2 regions of the Tumebacillus algifaecis genome follow, and region 1 is predicted to be linked to the other one. Evidence: riboswitches for the same ligand, from Rfam matches in the RefSeq annotation. Region 1 holds a riboswitch; the other holds the start of a gene.

Evidence for each region. Region 1 has a riboswitch for thiamine pyrophosphate ahead of CIG75_RS16610 (ECF transporter S component). Riboswitches for the same ligand answer to the same signal wherever they lie in the genome.
Region 2: it holds a riboswitch for thiamine pyrophosphate, as region 1 does, so the genes downstream of both, thiE (thiamine phosphate synthase) here and CIG75_RS16610 (ECF transporter S component) in region 1, are expected to answer to the same signal.

Annotation. Positions count from the first base shown of each region.
Region 1 is NZ_CP022657.1:3,754,817-3,763,395, forward strand. Features, by position in the region: gene CIG75_RS16585 (superoxide dismutase) at 1-19, shown strand, start outside; gene CIG75_RS16590 (inositol monophosphatase family protein) at 63-866, opposite strand; gene CIG75_RS16595 (ATP-binding protein) at 1,094-2,377, shown strand; gene CIG75_RS16600 (energy-coupling factor transporter transmembrane component T family protein) at 2,402-3,148, opposite strand; gene CIG75_RS16605 (ABC transporter ATP-binding protein) at 3,141-4,808, opposite strand; gene CIG75_RS16610 (ECF transporter S component) at 4,810-5,391, opposite strand; TPP riboswitch at 5,481-5,584, opposite strand; gene CIG75_RS16615 (glutaredoxin family protein) at 5,821-6,084, opposite strand; gene CIG75_RS16620 (hypothetical protein) at 6,190-6,489, shown strand; gene CIG75_RS16625 (MFS transporter) at 6,508-7,716, opposite strand; gene CIG75_RS16630 (FeoA family protein) at 8,050-8,283, shown strand; gene CIG75_RS16635 (FeoB small GTPase domain-containing protein) at 8,313-8,579, shown strand, end outside.
Region 2 is NZ_CP022657.1:1,974,013-1,982,591, reverse strand. Features, by position in the region: gene CIG75_RS08915 (MBL fold metallo-hydrolase) at 1-112, opposite strand, end outside; gene CIG75_RS08910 (helix-turn-helix domain-containing protein) at 231-443, opposite strand; gene CIG75_RS08905 (helix-turn-helix domain-containing protein) at 681-1,997, shown strand; gene CIG75_RS08900 (histidinol-phosphatase) at 2,212-3,024, opposite strand; gene CIG75_RS08895 (thiazole synthase) at 3,073-3,852, opposite strand; gene thiS (sulfur carrier protein ThiS) at 3,872-4,075, opposite strand; gene thiE (thiamine phosphate synthase) at 4,072-4,707, opposite strand; TPP riboswitch at 4,791-4,909, opposite strand; gene CIG75_RS08880 (hypothetical protein) at 4,959-5,444, opposite strand; gene CIG75_RS08875 (CoA-binding protein) at 5,649-6,083, opposite strand; gene CIG75_RS08870 (YhcN/YlaJ family sporulation lipoprotein) at 6,470-7,048, shown strand; gene CIG75_RS08865 (ATP-binding protein) at 7,083-8,579, opposite strand, start outside.

The sequences.
Region 1 (8,579 bases):
TCTCGCTGCTGCGAAGTAATTCGGATAGAAAAAGCCTCTCCACCACTTGGAGAGGCTTTTTTTTACGTATGAAGCAGACCTTCCTGCACCACCGCCAGCAGTTCATTCCGCTTGTCAGGATGGCATCCGACCAAATACGGCTCTGCATGCATCCCTGCAAACGGCTCCCCGTCGAAGTCGATCACCAATCCGCCCGCTTCCTGCAAGAGCAAAAGTCCAGCATATAGATCATCGCCTTCTGAGTTGTACAGCACGACGCCGTCCAAATCCCCGCGGGCCATCATGCACCACACCAGCGTCGGTGCCCAGACCCGAAGCACCCGCTTCGCTGTGAGATCCAGATGGTGCTTCAGCCTCATCGCCCGCTCTTCCTTTTGCACGATATGGCCTTGTATCCAACCCAGCGTCAATTTTCTGCCCGCCTTGGGCGCTTTGATCCGCAACGGCTGCCCGTTGCACGTCGCCCCTTTGCCGCGCTCGGCCAGATACAGCTTGTCCTGCACCGAGTCATAGATTACCCCAACCATCGCTTCTCGCTGCACAAAGAACGTGATCGCGACCGCATACAAGGGCAAGCCGATCGCATAGTTATTCGTGCCGTCCAACGGATCGACCAGCCACAGATAGTCGCCTTCCACGCCCGACCAGCCCGTCTCCTCGCTGCGAATGCCGTGCTCTGGAAACTCAGCTCGAATCTTTTCCAAGATGATCGCTTCTGCCAAGCGGTCCACCTCGGTGACCAGATCGCCGTGCTCATCTTTCTCCTCCACCGCAAATGCTCCGTCAAAACGCGACTTGGCCAGTTTCCCAGCCGCAGTCGCCGCTTCCATCGCCACTCGTTTTACTTGCTCGATCATTGCTTGCATAGCTTCGCCCCCCTCTTCGTTTCCATAGTTTACCCGATTCAACGCCAGATCGTCTAACCGGTCGCACGCGAACCCAATGTTTAGTGCGATAATTAATTGATCCATCTAAAATTTTTACAATTCAAAAAAGGTTTCCTGTAGTAATCTGTCGAAAATTGACGACAAGCCTATCGCACAACAAACTACCTATTTCTGACGATATCGTACTGTCCTCGAGGTGAGTCGTTTTGAACGAAGTAAAAGATCTCATGCTCAATATGCTCATCATCATCCTGCCCATCTTTATCTATCAGACGATTTGGATCGATAAAATAAGCAGTCCGATGGTCACTGCCCGCGACCGAACTGCCATCAGCATCGTGGCGACCGTTGCGGCTCTTTGCTGTATGACCCTGCCGGTCACTCCGCTGCCCGGCTTTGTCTTTGACCTGCGTCTTGTGCCACTTTTGATCGGGATTCTTTATGGCGGATTTCGCTCCAGCCTGTTCCTCATCGCCGCCGTGTATCTATACAGCTGGTACTTGGGCGGCCCTGGCTTTCCCATCATGGCGCTGACCTATCCATTCGTCATCCTGGCCGCCTATCTGATCTCATCTCGTTTTAAGCGATGGGGCCGCCGCCAGAAGCTGCTCTCTGCCTCGTTGCTCACGTTTTTCGCTTCCTTGCTGGTCAAAACTGCTGTCGTTGTGACCGCCTATCTCCCACAGCCGGACACGCCACAGCTTCCAATCATCGCCGCCTTCGTGATCCTGCACGTCCTCTCGATCTGCATCTCGATCTTCCTGATCGAAAACATGCGGGAAAAAGCGGCCTTACGCTTCGAGATTCAACAGGCTGAAAAGCTGCGCATCATGGGCCAGCTCGCCGCCTCCATCGCGCATGAAGTCCGCAATCCACTGACCGTCGTGCGCGGGTTCCTGCAATTGTTGCAATCGGACCAGATTCCTGCTGAGAAACGTCACATGTTTCTCAAGCTCGGCATCGACGAACTCGACCGCTCCGAGACGATCATCTCCAACTATCTTGCGTTTGCAAAGCCGCAGTCCTCGCGTCTTGAAACGATCGATGTCGCCGAGCGGGTCGAGCATGCCGCAGCTATTATCTCTTCCTATGCGACGTTGCAAAACGTCGAGATCAAGCACCAGATCGCCCAAGGCTTGTACATTGCAGGCGACCCTGAGCAGCTCTCCCAAGTGCTGATGAACCTGGTCAAAAACGGCATCGAGGCGATGCCAAACGGTGGCACCCTGCACATGAACGCCTACAAGCGCGGACAGAACGTCAAGATCGACATCATCGACAACGGCGTTGGTATGAGCGAAGCGGAACTGGAACGAGTTGGCACCCCCTATTTCTCAACCAAGCAGAACGGAACGGGGCTCGGCCTGATGGTCACCTACCAGATCATCCACTCGATGCAGGGCACTGTGCAAGTCAAAAGTGTCCCCGGCAAAGGCACCCAATTTATGCTGACTTTTCCTCAGAATGAAAAAAACGCTCTTCCCGATTGAGGAAAAGCGTTTTTTTTGTTGTGCTTACAGCAAGAACAAAACAGCCACATTTGTCAGCAACAGCAGGGCGACATAGAACACATCTTGACGCCCTACCGTCATCTGATGATAGAACGTGCGATTGAGTGTACCGTCAAAGCCGCGCGCTTCCAAAGCGACCGCCACGCGCTCCGCTTTGCGAATGCCTTGTGCGAGCAGTGGAATCGTATCGCGCACGATCCCCTGCACCTTCCCACGCAGTCCCGGCAGGCGAGAGACGCCACGCACGCGATGCGCCGCTTTGATCAGCGCATACTCCTCTTTGAACAGCGGCAAGAAGCGAAACCCAGCCAACAGCGCATAGGCGATCTTCGGCGACAGTTTACACTGCTGCATCAAGCTCATCACGAGCTTGGTCAAATCGGTAGTCGCCGTGAACAAAAAGCCATAGCAGACGAACGCCATCATCCGGAGCCCGATGTTCAAGCCGTTGATCACCCCTTCTTCGGTGATCCGAATCCAGGCCCATTCCCACCATACCGTCTCGCCTTTGCCATAAGCGGCGAGCACCCAGGTGGTCGAAAGGAAAATGATCAAAAACGGCGACACGCGCCGCACAAATGTACGCAGTGGAATCTTTGCCAAAGTCAGTGTCAAAATCACCGGAATCAGCAACAGATACAGCGTGGTCAACGGTTCGCTGGCCAAGACGATCAAGATCATGCAGAGGAGGTGCAGGATCAGTTTGACTGACGGATTGACCTGTCCGACAAAACTGTTCGTCTCATACATAGACACTCCCCTCCTCCCGTACAGCTTTCCGACGCTGATACTCATAGGACAGTGGCTCGACGAGCGCGGCGCGGGCCAACAGGTCTGGTTGCGTAAACAGTTGCTTGGGCGTCCCGTCAAACAGCAGCCCGCCTTCTGCAAATACCAACACGCGCGTCGCGGTCTCCGCCACCAACTCCACATCATGCGTCGCCATCATCACTGTCGTACCGCTCGCGTTGCGCTCTTGGATGCGCTCGATCAACTCCCGCGTCGTCGCGGCATCCTGCCCGAAAGTCGGCTCATCGAGCAACAACAGCTCCTGATTTTTCAACAACATCCCAGCGACGCTCAAGCGGCGTTTCTGGCCTTGCGACAAGGTAAATGGGTTTTTCGACGCTAACGCCTCGAGGTGAAAATCCTCCAAAAGCTGCTTGGTTTCCCGGTCCACCTTCTCTTGTGGCCATTTCGCCAAGCGCCCGCCAAAGGCGACTTCCTCAAACACCGTATCGGCGATAAACTGATGCTCCGGATTCTGGAACACAATCCCCATCAGGTCATACAACGCTTCCGGCTTGTACGTTCCAAGCTCCTTCCCTTTTACCAGCACCTGACCGCCACTCACAGGAAGCAGTCCACCGACCGCCTTCAAAAACGTGCTCTTTCCTGCTCCGTTCGGTCCCATGATCGCAACCCACTCTCCTGGCTGCACGCGCACATCGACACCGGACCAAACGTTCCGGCCACCTCGATAGCTCATCTGCAAGCCTTTAACATCCAAGAGCGGCTCACGTTCATCGGTCGGTGCGATGGCACTGGATCGGGCCGCAGTTGGCACGCCACTCATGCGCTCATCCTGCGCGGCAGACTTCCGGTTGCCCCCCTCCCCTTGCCGTTCCAAGCGCTGTGCAAGAGGAGCCTGCGGGTCGCTCAGCAGTTGCTCCCACGTCACCGGCCACATGCGCGGTGTCCAGATTCCATACTCGCGGATGGCATCCTCATTTTGGCGCAGAACGTCTTCCGGCTTGCCTTCGCCTTGCAAAGAACCGTCTGGCGCAAACAGCAAGACGCGATCAATCCACTCCATCACGCTCTCCAACTTATGCTCGATCAGCACGATCGTCTTCTCATGGCGCAGTCGAGCGATGTCTTGCAGGACCTGTCTGGTGTTCTCCGGATCGAGCTGCGCCGTCGGTTCATCAAAGAAGAGCACGTCCGGCTCCAGCGCCAGCAAGCAGGCCAGCGCCAACCGCTGCTTCAAGCCGCCGGACAGCTCGGAGATCGGTTTGTGAAGCGGGAGATCAAGCCGGACTTCCCGCATCAACCGCTCGATCTGTCCGCGCATCTCGGCAGGTGGAACTCGGCGGTTCTCTAGCGAGAACGCGATCTCATCTTCCACCGTCAACATGCAAAACTGCGCGTCCGGGTCTTGAAACATCACGCCGACGCGATCAGGACGGTACACCGTCCCTTTCATCCACGCTTCGATTGAGCGGGGGATGATGCCAGACAACACTTGTGCCAGCGTGCTTTTCCCACAGCCGCTAGGGCCGAGCAACAGCACCGCTTCTTTTTCTGCAATCTCTACACTCATCTCTTGCAACACGGGGGTCTCGCGGTCAAAAAATTGCACAGACACCCCTTCACAGCCGAGAAAGGGTGTCTTTTTTTCGTGATTCATATTAGAACGGTTTCTCCATCCGCTTGCGGATGATTGCGTAGTTGTTTAAAGCCCCCGTTTTGGCCAATGCATCCACGATCAGCTTCGCCAGCAGACCGCCAAGAACTGCGCCAGATACCGTGCGGATCACAATTTTCGCCAGCATCGGTCCGGTCGAAAGCTCAGCCAAGCCCCCGGTCAGCGCCTCATAACCCAAGCTGGCCAGCGCAGCAGCGGCACCGCCCAGCATCAGCGTGCCCATGTTGAACTTCTTATAACGGAAAAGTGCAAATACCAACTCGGTCGCAGCGCCCTGCGCCATCCCGTAGAGCAGCGTAGACAGGCCGTACGGGCCACCCATGATAAATTCGCCCGACGCAGCAGCCATCTCTGCGATCAGCGCCACACCTGGCTTTTGCACGATGTAGGCGGCAAGCACGCCCGCGATGAACCAGGTGCCATAGACGATCTCACCGAGGCCCGGGTAGATTCCGTCTGCCACGCCATACAGCGGCGCCCATGCGATGTACAGGAACCCGCACAGCACGGACAAGATCACCGTGATCATGATTTCTCTGAAATTGACGACATAACTATTCTTCATGTCCCATTTTCCTCCTCGAAAAAAGCTTCAATCGCATAAAAAAATCTCCTCCCGGAATCCGGCAGAAGATGAATACACAAGACAAATATCGTCCAATGCCGTCACTTCCTCACGCCGGTATTACCCAGGATCGAGTGAAAGGGTTAGCACTGATCGTGCTTCTCAGCCAAAGTAGGCACCCCTAGCAACTGCGCTTTTTTCAATTTTTCGTTCTCACCCATTGTAGTAGAAGGACAAACCGTTTGTAAAGGACATTCTCCGCGCCCAAGTTCACATCGTCACGACCGCTCCCGTCCATCCTCCGAATGCCGCGCACCTGCGCCAGTTTTTCCGCCGCTTACAAACAGGCAAGATCCTTCTACTTCGCCTCGATCCGCACCTCGACCCTCTCAAGCTCCAACGCCTTGTGCATCGAACCCAGCGCCCAGACTAGTCTGCGCGAGTTTGCTTTTTTTCTTCCAAATAACGCCGCAGCCAGTGCTCCGCAATCTTCGAGACGAACGCCTCTTCCCCATCGATCGCCAACACCGGAATCTTGTCCCAATATTTCGCATACACCGCTTGATCGGTCGTGATATCAAACTCCTCCACTTGAAGTGGATAGGTCTGCCCCACCCGCGCCAAGATCGGTTTGACTTTCTCACACAACGTACATCCGTCTTTCGTATACAACGTTATTTGAAACGGCTTCATCGTTCCATCCGACCCCTTCGATTACATTCTCAGGAATACTTTACCACAGCAAAGAACACGCTACCAACTAAGAATGGGGCTGTCTAATAAGAAAGGAGCTGTCTGATGAACGTACTGCTGATCGTAAGTATCGTCGCACTCCCACTCTTCCTCTTCTTCCTTCGCAAGCATCGCTTGGCGTGGCTCTTCGACCTGCTCAGCGTCATCGCCACGTGGCTGTTCCTGATCACCACCGGGCTCAGCATCCTGGAGATCAAGCGGATGGGCGTCGAGTTCACCACACACATCCATGAGATTTTTAACAACTGGCTCTTTCTCAGCACCTCGGGCTACCTCGGGGTGTACAGCGTATACCGCCTGCTGATCACCACCGTACGGGCACGAAAAAACAGGCCCTCCCCTTGAGCGTGGGAAGGGCCTGTGCTATGCTTGCGCCTGCTTGGGCGGCGCTTCTTGTTTGGGCAGTCGGCGCAGTGAGAGCAAGAGCGTCGCTCCAGCCGTCGCCAAACCGCCGTAGAGGAAGATCTCCCGCACCGAAAACCAAGTCTCCACCACGCCAGCCAGTGCCATCGATCCGACCGTGCCCGCCATGAAGACCGTGTTGTAAAATCCGAGCACGCGCCCGATATAAGCCTGCTCCGCTTCGATCTGGATGAGCGTCGCGGCGGCGATCATCGCCATCACCGAGAACATCCCGATCCCGACCAGCGCCAGCCACTCCGTCCAAAACGACTCGGTCGTGCTCAGCACGGCGATCATCAAGGCATCGACCAGAATCCCGATGCGCACGATCAGCAGCAAATCGACTCTTTTCAAAAAAGCGAGCGTTGCTGCCCCCGCCGCCAAGCCGAGTCCGATGCCCGCCTCCAGCCAACCGAACTCTGTATCGGTCACCTTGATGATATTTTTCGAGAAGACGACGAGCAATACATTAAACATCCCGCTCACAATCATCGCCGTAAACATGATCGCCGTCGCGTTCATCACGCGCGGCAGCTGTACCATATAGCGCGCCCCTTCACGAAGCTCCACCCAGAATTTCTTTTCCTGATTCGCCCCCTTCTGCTTGGCGGCAGCTTTGGCCGACACAGACAAGAGCGACAAACTCATCGCCGAATACAGAAACGTCGCCGAATCCACAACAAACGCAGCCGTATACGACCAAAAGCCGATCACTGCCCCGGCCGCGATCGGTCCGGCGATGGCCATCACTTGCATGGAGGTTTGAATCCTGGCGTTGTACCCGAGCAGATCGCCTTTCGGAAAAAGCTGCGGAATCAGCCCCTGTTGCGACGTTGAGGAGACAAAGCCAATGATCGCGATGACAAATGTGAACGAATAGATCCAATAGACATGCGGCAAAAACGGGATCGACAAAACGAGCCCTGCCCGTATCAATTCGCAGGCGATCGCCAACTTGCGCTTGTTTAAGCGGTCGATCCATACGCCGAGAAACGGCCCGAGTATAAGCATAGGTAGATAGGAAGCGACCATCACCTGACCGACGCTGAGCGCCGATTCTGTTTTGGCATAGATCATCAATGACAGCGCCAAGAAGTGAAAAGTATCTCCTAGCTTCGACACAGAGCGGCCTGTCAACATCAGCCAAAAGTTGCGTTGCAGTTCTGTCATCTCTAGTTGCCCCTATTGCTAAAATTTTCGAATGATTACAATAGTATGGATAAGTATAATCCAGTTGTCAATCTCTCAAAAAAAATTGTCACCAAAATGTTGCACAATGCACAGTTTTCGTAATATGATTTAGCATAGAGAAAAAACTTTTCACGCGGCTAACTTTTTTGAGTCCATCTAACTATAGCGGAGTCACCAAATGCAACCCCTGGCAATAGTATGTGAGTGCCACTTTTTTTAGGCTCAAAAGTTTCCCTTGTGCAAAAGAGTTAGCTTCAGGTAAACCAGTAGGCATTTTCAATACGATCTAACTGTTGATAGGAGGTTTTGTTCATGGAGATCATTCCACTGCCTGATCTTTTGATCGGCGAACGGGCGCGAGTGGTATCTTTGAACGCGACTGGCGCACAGAGGCGCCGAATGCTTGACCTCGGTCTTGTCCCGCAGGCGGTGATCGAAGCGCTGCGCAAAAGCCCGGCTGGCGACCCGGTCGCCTATCGCATCCGCGGTGCGGTGATCGCGTTGCGCCGCGAAGAGGCATCCCTTGTGATGGTCACGCGCATTTAATTTGATAGTTGCGGAGGAGGATAGAAATCATGTCACAACATAGTTTTCGAGACACGCATGCAGTCTGCACAGAACGGTTTGCGATCGAATTGCCAAGCCCCGATGAACTGGTCATTGCGCTGGCTGGCAACCCGAACACAGGCAAAAGCACCGTCTTCAACGCTCTGACCGGGATGAACCAACACACGGGCAACTGGGCAGGTAAGACGGTCGGTAGCGCGATCGGGCGCTTCCGTCATCAGGAACATAGCTTCACCTTGGTCGATCTGCCAGGCACCTATTCCCTGCTGTCCCAA
Region 2 (8,579 bases), 1.8 Mb from region 1:
CAGGGTCCTGCCCTGGGTCAACGATCACCGCCTGATTGGTTGCTTCATCGACCAGCAGATAGCAATTTTCCTGAAACATCCCTAGCACAAACGTATGTATTTTGATGTTCATTCGCATTCCCTCCTCTAGGCAACTCTTTCTACTTTTGTTATACCATATGGCAAAGGAAAAGGACATGTCCACCCAGACATGTCCTTTTCCTTTGTTGATTTAGCCTCATTTATTAAAGTTAGAGACTCCACACATCATACAGGTCGGCAACCGGAATTCCCAACGCGTGGGCGATGCTCGACAGCTTGGTAGCGTTTGCGCCACGGTTTCCCGACTCAATCGCATAGATGTATGATTGTGAAACTCCTGCACGATCAGCCAGTTCTTTTACCGACAAACCCGTTTGTTTTCTGATCTTTTTTAGTTGCATCCCGATTGTCAAATCACTCATCTTATCTGACTCCCCATTTTTTCCATTATTGTCTTTCCCCTACCCAAGGTGAGCAATAATGATTGATATTTACTTATTTTATAACATAATTTTTCGAACAATGTACGTATTCGCTTTAATTAAACCTACATCGACAATGTTCGACAAAATATTACTTTAAAATGTCTCTTCTATGGTGTTTCTCAAACGACTTTGGTAAAATACAAGTACAGCCATTTGAATCGTTGGAGGTTGGATATGAATCAGGCTTGGAAGAAACGGCAATCCATTCAAATTGGTCAGAATATTCGTGATCGTCGTAAGGCGATTGGATTGACCCAGTCACATCTGGCTGCAGGTCTCTTTTCTGTACAGTCGATCTCCTTGATCGAGCGAGGCAAATTACATGTCACGCCGGAAATCTTGGAGGTCTTTGCCTCGCGCTTGAGTTGCAGCGTACAAGACCTGATGCAAATGCACGACCTCCAAGAAGAGTGGTTGGACGAGCTTCTTCAAACGGCACGCCGCCTTCGCGAGATTAATCAATCGGCAGAGGCGATAGAAGTCCTGCATAAGCTCTATACGGAAGCGCTTTCGAAGAACAACATGCTCTATTTACAGGAAAGTTCCTACATGCTTTGCCTCCTTTACCACTCAACTGCCAAATACAGCACATCGACAGACTGGGGACGAGAAGCGTTGCGCGTTTTCGACCCCGAGCCGCATCTGGATCGTGTACTCAACACCTACATCACGTTAAGCCGCAACTCCTATATGGTCGGCAAGATGTGGGAAGCTTTCGACTTGCTCCGGGAAGCGGAACATCTTGTAGAAGATCCATCCGCAACGACCGAAGCGGGCAATCTCTATTTCAGCATGGCGCTGATCAAGCAAATGCTGCAAAACTGGGAAGGCTGCATCTGGTATTCAGAACAAGCCCTCGCGCAGTACGAACATCTCGACGAAATCATCAAGATCGGACGAACCTTGATGATGATGGGAACTGCGTATAAAAATCAAGGCCGTGTCAACATCGCCAGGCGACACATCGAACGCTCCATTCGCATCCTGAGCCAGACCACCGATGTCCGATCCTTGGCTCGCTGCTATCACAATCTCGGAGAAGTAGAGATCAAGGTCGGCAGTCATGAAAAAGCACGCAAGTATTTTTTGCGCTCACTCAAGTTGAAACGGCAATCGAACGACACCCCCAGTATTCAGAACACTTTGCATGCCCTAGCCAAAGTCGAAATGAAAAACGGCAACCTTGAAGAGGCGCGAAACATCCTCCAAGATTGCCTAAGACGTGCCGAACAGATGAATAATCCCCTGCAATTGGCTGTCACCAAGCGTCATTTGGGTGACCTTTCCCTGATGCAAAATCAAGAAGAAGAATTTGTTCACTTTTACAAACAAGCGATCGAAGCGTTTGAAAAACTGGAGTTTTCCACCGAATTGGCCGAAGCTGCGGAGAAGTTGGGGGATTATTACATCGAAAAAGGGAGGGAACGGCTGGCTGTCTCCTATGTGCGTCTGGCAAATCAGCATTACCGAAAACTGCTTAAAAAATCGTAGAGGAGCAGAGAAATATGAAGAAGGTCGCTTTGGTTGTTGTGATTGGGTCCGCTCTTTTGATCGGACTTTACCTATATGACAAAACGTTCTTTGCGGATGATCCGCCAATCTGGACCAAATGCAAGAGCGGACAGTTGGTCCTGCACCCTGAACTTTGTCCTCCAGAATAATTGCATAAAAAAGGAGATTCCCACTCGTGGAATCTCCTTTTTTGTTACGTGAGCGGTACCTCCGTACGCACTCGATTTTCAAATGTGCAAAGATGAGCGTATCCTGCCGACCGAATATAGGCGATGGCCGTGTCATAATCGGCTCCGACATCTTCGGGGCGGTGTGCATCTGAGGAGAGTGCAATCGGCACGCCCGCAGCATAGCAGGCGCTCAAGAAGTCTGGTGCCGGGTACATCTTCTGCACCGGTTTGCGCAGACCGGCCGTTGAGACTTCGATACACTGGTCATATCGCTTGAAATGGGCGGCCAACTTGCTATACCAGCCTTGCAGGAAGTCGGCATCATCAGGAACATGTCCGAACACTTTGATCACATCGGGGTGCCCGATAATCTGAAACAGTCTCGATTCGGCCAGCTTCATCAAAGTTTCAAAGTATTCGTTGTACACTTCCTTGATGTCTCGTTCCTCCCAAACGGTGCGATATTCCAGCAGGTCAAACCCAAAATCGCCCAGCCAATGCACCGAGCCGATCACATAGTCGAACGGGTAGGAGGCAAGGAACTCACGCACCGCCTCCTCGCAACCGGGGATGTAATCAAGCTCAATGCCGAACTTGACCGCATGACCCGCCTTGCGCGCATCCAGCACCATCTGCATGTACTGATCAAGGTCTTCCGTCCGCTTTTTGTCCGTCCATTCATTAGCAAAAAGCGAACGGGTCTGTTTGAAACGATATCCGTGCTCCGAAATGCCAAGCTCTCCGACCCCGCGACGCCGCGCAGTCTCAATAAACTGCTCCAGCCACTCTACGGAATACGGTCCGCGTTCCGTATGGACATGATAATCGGTTCTCACTCGCGTCACCCCATTCTGCTAGATGACACCTATTTTATCAGAAAAGTGTTACTCGATCATCATCTCCATCGGCGAAGAGGCGTTAGCATAACGCTTCTTCGGAATGCGTCCAGCTGCGTAGCCTTTGCGTCCGGCAAGGATCGCTAATTTCATCGCTTCAGCCATCAAGACCGGATCTTTCGCACCAGCCACGGCGGTGTTTAACAGCACAGCGTCCGCGCCAAGTTCCATCGCAGCCGCCACATCGGCCGCAGAGCCAACCCCCGCATCGATGATCACCGGCACTTTGCCAGCGCACTCTTCGATGATAAATGACAGGTAGTGCGGATTGAGCAGACCAAGGCCGGAACCGATCGGCGAAGCGCCTGGCATGATCGCATGTGCGCCCACTTCGACCAGATGGCGCGCCAACATCGGATCATCGGACGTGTACGGCAATACGGTGAAGCCTTCGTTGACCAATTGCTCGGTCGCTTTCAGCGTGCCGATCGGATCGGGTAGCAAGGTGCGCATGTCGCCGATCACTTCCACTTTGATCATGTCACACAGACCGGATGCCTTAGCAAGGCGTGCGATGCGCACCGCTTCTTCTGCCGTTTGTGCACCTGCGGTGTTTGGCAGCAACGTATACTTTTTCAAGTCGAGACGCTCCAAAAAATTCGGATTGTTCGGGTTGTCAATATTTAATCGACGGATCGCAAAGGTCAAAATTTCTGTTTCCGATGCGTCTACCGCCTGTTGTTGGATGTCAAGATCGGAGAATTTACCTGTCCCAAGCAACAGGCGAGAGGAAAACTCATAACTACCGATTTTCAAAGTGTCTGCCATGTTCCGCACCTCTTTCATATTAATAGCCACCGCCTACAAAATGGACGATCTCAATCTTATCGCCATCATGCACCTGAGTCCCAGCGTATTGATCGCGAGGCACGATGTTCAGGTTGTGCTCAATGATGATGATCCGCTCGTTGAGCCCAAAATGATTGACCACGTCGGCCAGCGTTTGCACCGCTTCCACTTCGCGCTGTTGTCCGTTGATGAGCAAAGTCATCCGCGTGCCCCCCTTTCCAGATCGACGATCTGACGGATGTTCTGCGCTGCCGCTTGCACATCATCGCTGCCGATCACCGCCGACACTACCGCCACGCCGTTGGCTCCATTTCGGATGATCTCGGCAACATCTTCCGCCTTGATCCCGCCGATCGCGACGATCGGAAGCGACACATGCCTGCGCACCTCTTGCAATCCAGCTGCGCCGACCACAGGCTCGGTGTCCTGTTTGGTCGCCGTCTGTTTGATCGGACCAAATCCGATGTAGTCGGCGCCTGAACGTTCCGCTGCCACCGCTTCTGCCACATTGTGCGTGGAAATCCCAACAATCTTGCCAACTGCCAACATCTCGCGAGCCACTTGAATCGGCAGATCACTCTGTCCCAGATGCACACCGTCAGCGTCTACCGCGCGAGCTACATCGATGCGATCATTGACGATCAACGTAGCACCCATCTCTTTTGTAATGCGGCGTAGCAATAGACCTGCTTCGAGCAGTTGGCGCCCTGTGTACTCTTTTTCTCGCAGCTGAATACAGTCGGCACCGCCATGAATCGCAGCGCGGATCACGCTTTCCAAGGAACGACCTTTTAGAAACTGGTGACCGGTGACCACATACAATCTTGAATCCATCGCCAACACCTCCACCTTGCTCAAAAAATAAAAAAGCCGCCTCCGAAAAAACAGAGACGGCTCCATCACACGTGTACATATGCGTGTCGGCCATCCCGCTTCCCTACGCTGGCATTACCCAGTCGAGTCAGGTTCCAAGGGTTGAAGGAAAAAGTGCCTTCTCTCAGCCTCCGCTATGATGGAAGCACCCCTAGGGGATTACACGCTTTTCATGATACCATTCGTACCCTCGACTGACAAGTTTGTTTGCACTAGTGCAGACGGGGCAACTCGGTCAAACTAAATCCGATCACCTGATCGGCAAACAAGGTCAATTGCGGCAGATGTTGCTTCTGCCCGTGATTGTAGAGTGCCACATCGCGCAGAGAAAGTATCGGCGCGGTATCGACCAGTTGGAGTCCTTGCTCCTCCTGCTCCATCAAAGCGAGCAGATCACTTCTGACATGGGTCACCATCGAGGCCACGTCCGGTCGCAGTTCCCCAGTTTCTTCTTCCGAATAGCTTTCCGCATAGGTTGGCTTGATCTCACAAAGCGTACCTTCCAGCTTGCCAAACGCGGTGAGCAACACCACGCGCGGCATGGTGCCATCGATTCCAAAGCGTTTGATCAGCTTTGAGAGTGCCTCCATGGTCAGCCACTTCATCGAAAGCCGATGTTCCATCGCCATAGGGATGGTTGGGAATGCAGGCTGCGCTTCCTGTTCCTTGTCTTGCTGATCGTTTTGCTCGTTAGCCATAAGCGCCTCCTATGAACAGGACTAGTGGGCGATAGCGGCTACGGTCGAAATATCCACTTTGACCGGTTTTTGGTATGCGCCCAGAAACATCACGCCAATAACGCCGATACAACAAAGAATGAATGCAAATCGCTTCATAGGTCACACCTCCACCTTTCAATTTTACTGAAGGCTTCCGTTTTGTCCAGAGCGATTTACCCATTCTTACTTCGAATCGTTGTTTTCTTTGCCGAGCAGTCTACGATGCTCGACTTTTAAACACTTGTCCATCACGACGACCAGTCCAGCATCCTGCGCTTTTTTCGCCGCTGTTTCATCGACGATATCAAGCTGTGTCCAGACCGCCTTCGCACCAATTTCGATCGCCTGATCGACGATGGTTGCCACTTCACCGCTGCGGCGAAAAACGTTGACAATATCGATCGGCCCTTCGACTTCGGTCAAGATGTGCTGAGCTTTTCGACCCAACACAGATTCGACTGTCGGGTTGATCGGCACTACTTCATAACCTTGCGACTGTTCATAAGCGGCCACTTGATAGCTGGCTTTCTCGGGGTCGCCCGACAAGCCGACCACGGCGATCGTTTTGCTGTTTTGGAGCAGATCAACAAGTTGCTGATCGGTGGGGTTTTGAAACATCAGACTCTCTCCTCGCATTCGGTCGATTCATCGCAAGTTCATCCGACATAATTCAACAATATTGTATAATATTTTGAATTGTTTCACGTGAAAACAATATTTACTTAATGTATTTCACGCCGTATCGGCCCTTGCTCGTTCTGTAAATTCCTACATGTTCTGGGCTCTTGTATTCGTTCGACCACCAGTCTTCACGAAATCGCGCCGCCAGACACCCCGCTTGAAATTTACTGTCGAATAATTTGCCATAATACACCCATGTCATGTCGTCCCTGTTCTCCTTTGCCAGCTGTTTGCCCTAACAGTATTCCCCACTCCCCCTATAATTTTCAAGGAAAAGCCTGATTCTCCAATGGGAAGACTACCCTGTAAGGAGGGAGTTTAACATGAACGTTTACACTCGAAGCAAAGGTTGGCTCATGATTCTAACCGCACTAGCGCTCGTCGGCTGCGGCAACCAAGGAGCTGCCCCTGCTAAACAACAACCGCAGCCACAGCAACAAGGCGACCAAGTGGAGATCAAAACAACGCCTGCCGAACGCAAACCTAACCCCAAGCAAGTGAGCGAAACGAACAAACCGAACTACACGGTGCGCGCCCCACAGGTCCAAGTGGCCGGCAACCAAGGTCAAGAAAGCGCAGAACAGCAGGCTGACTCGTTAGCGAATATCATGACCCGAATTCCTGGCGTAGAGCATGCCTCCGTATTGATCGCCGGCAAAATGGCATTGGTTGGTCTCGATCTGCATCCCAGCATCACCGGGTCACAGATCGACTCGATCAAATTTTCGGCCAAAGAAGCGGTAGAACGTAACGGCGACGGCTATCGTGCCCTGGTATCGGCCGACCTCGACACCGTCACGCGGGCACGCACTTTGATCCGCGACATACAACACGGAAAACCGATGACCGCGATCTCAAATGAAATTGCTGACATCGTCTCTCGCCTGATCCCGGAAATGTAAAAAAGTGGTGTTCCTTTGCAGGAACACCACTTTTTTATACGTTACCGCCTGTATCGCGTGGCAAGAGCACATTAAAGGCAGTTCCTTGCCCGATCACACTGTCCACGACGATGTCGCCATGATGGCTTTTCACAATGTTATAGGTGATGGCGAGGCCAATGCCAGTGCCGCCTTTGCTCCGCGTTCTGGCTTTGTCCACTTTGTAGAAACGATCCCAGATATAGGGCAGGTCATCAGGCGGAATCCCCTCGCCCGTATCCTGTACGCCGATGCGCAAGAATGAATCCTCTCGGGCCAAAGACAGCGTGATCATTCCGCCTTTTGGAGTGTGGCGGAACGCATTGTCGAGCAAGTTGGTGAACACCTGTTCCAAACGGTCGGCGTCCCCCAGCACGGTCGCCGGGTCGGAGTTCTGAAGCACGTTGACGTGCAACGTGACATTGCGTTCATGGGCGACCGTAGAGAATTTGCGCCCCACGCGACGGATCAAGACCCCCATATCGACCTGAACTTCGTGCATCTGGAACTGGCCTGACTCCAACTGTGCCAGATCGAGCAGGTCGTTGACGAGGCGACGCATGCGGTGCGTTTCATCAAGGATGATGTTCGTCAACTCCTCGCGCTGCTCAGGATCGTCGCCAAATTCATCGAGCAACGCTTCCGAGTAACCTTGCATCATGGCAAGCGGGGTGCGCAACTCATGGGAGACGTTGGCGATAAAGTCGCGGCGCATCTTGTCGAGCGCCCGCTCGTCGGTCACGTCGCGCAAGACAGCGACGACACCCCGTAGCGAATCTCCATCTTTTTCATAGAGCGGCGCCATCGTGACGATCAACACCCGGCCTTGCCAGTTCAGCTCATCGATAAGCGTTTGACCGCTCTGCATCACCTGTTGCTCACAGGCGTACAAATCTTTTGGCAATTGCTTATCGGAGGGATGACCGATTTCGGCCATCTGCTGTGCGCGGATGTAGCGGCGGGCCGGGGGGTTGGCCAATGTGATCGCACCGTTGAGATCGGCTGAAATCACTCCATCACTCATCGACGTGATGATCGAGGCGAGCTGTTCTTTTTCTCGCTCCAGATCGTCGATGTTCTCTTCAAGCTTGTGGGCGAGCGTGTTCACCGTCAGTCCGAGCCGACCCACCTCGTCTCCGGTGAGGACTTGTACTTTCCCGCTAAAATCTCCCTGCATCATGCGCTCTGCAATCTTGTTCATCTGTACGATCGGAATGGACAAGTTGCGCGAAACGACAAACGCGAGCCCGGTCGCGAGCACGATGGCAATCCCAGCCGAGAAGAACAACAGATCCTGCACTTTCTCCATCGCGGTCGAGGCTGAGATCGGCTGCACGACATAGAGTAGACCGCCGATCTGACCACGATTGATCAGCGGCTGAAGCACCCAGAAGCTAAGATCTTTCTGGCTTGCGTCCGGGTCCCAGGTCGGTGAATAACCGCGTTCGATCACCGTGTTTCCCGTGCGCAATTGCTCAAGTTGCTTGATTGAGAGCTTAGCGATCAGATAATC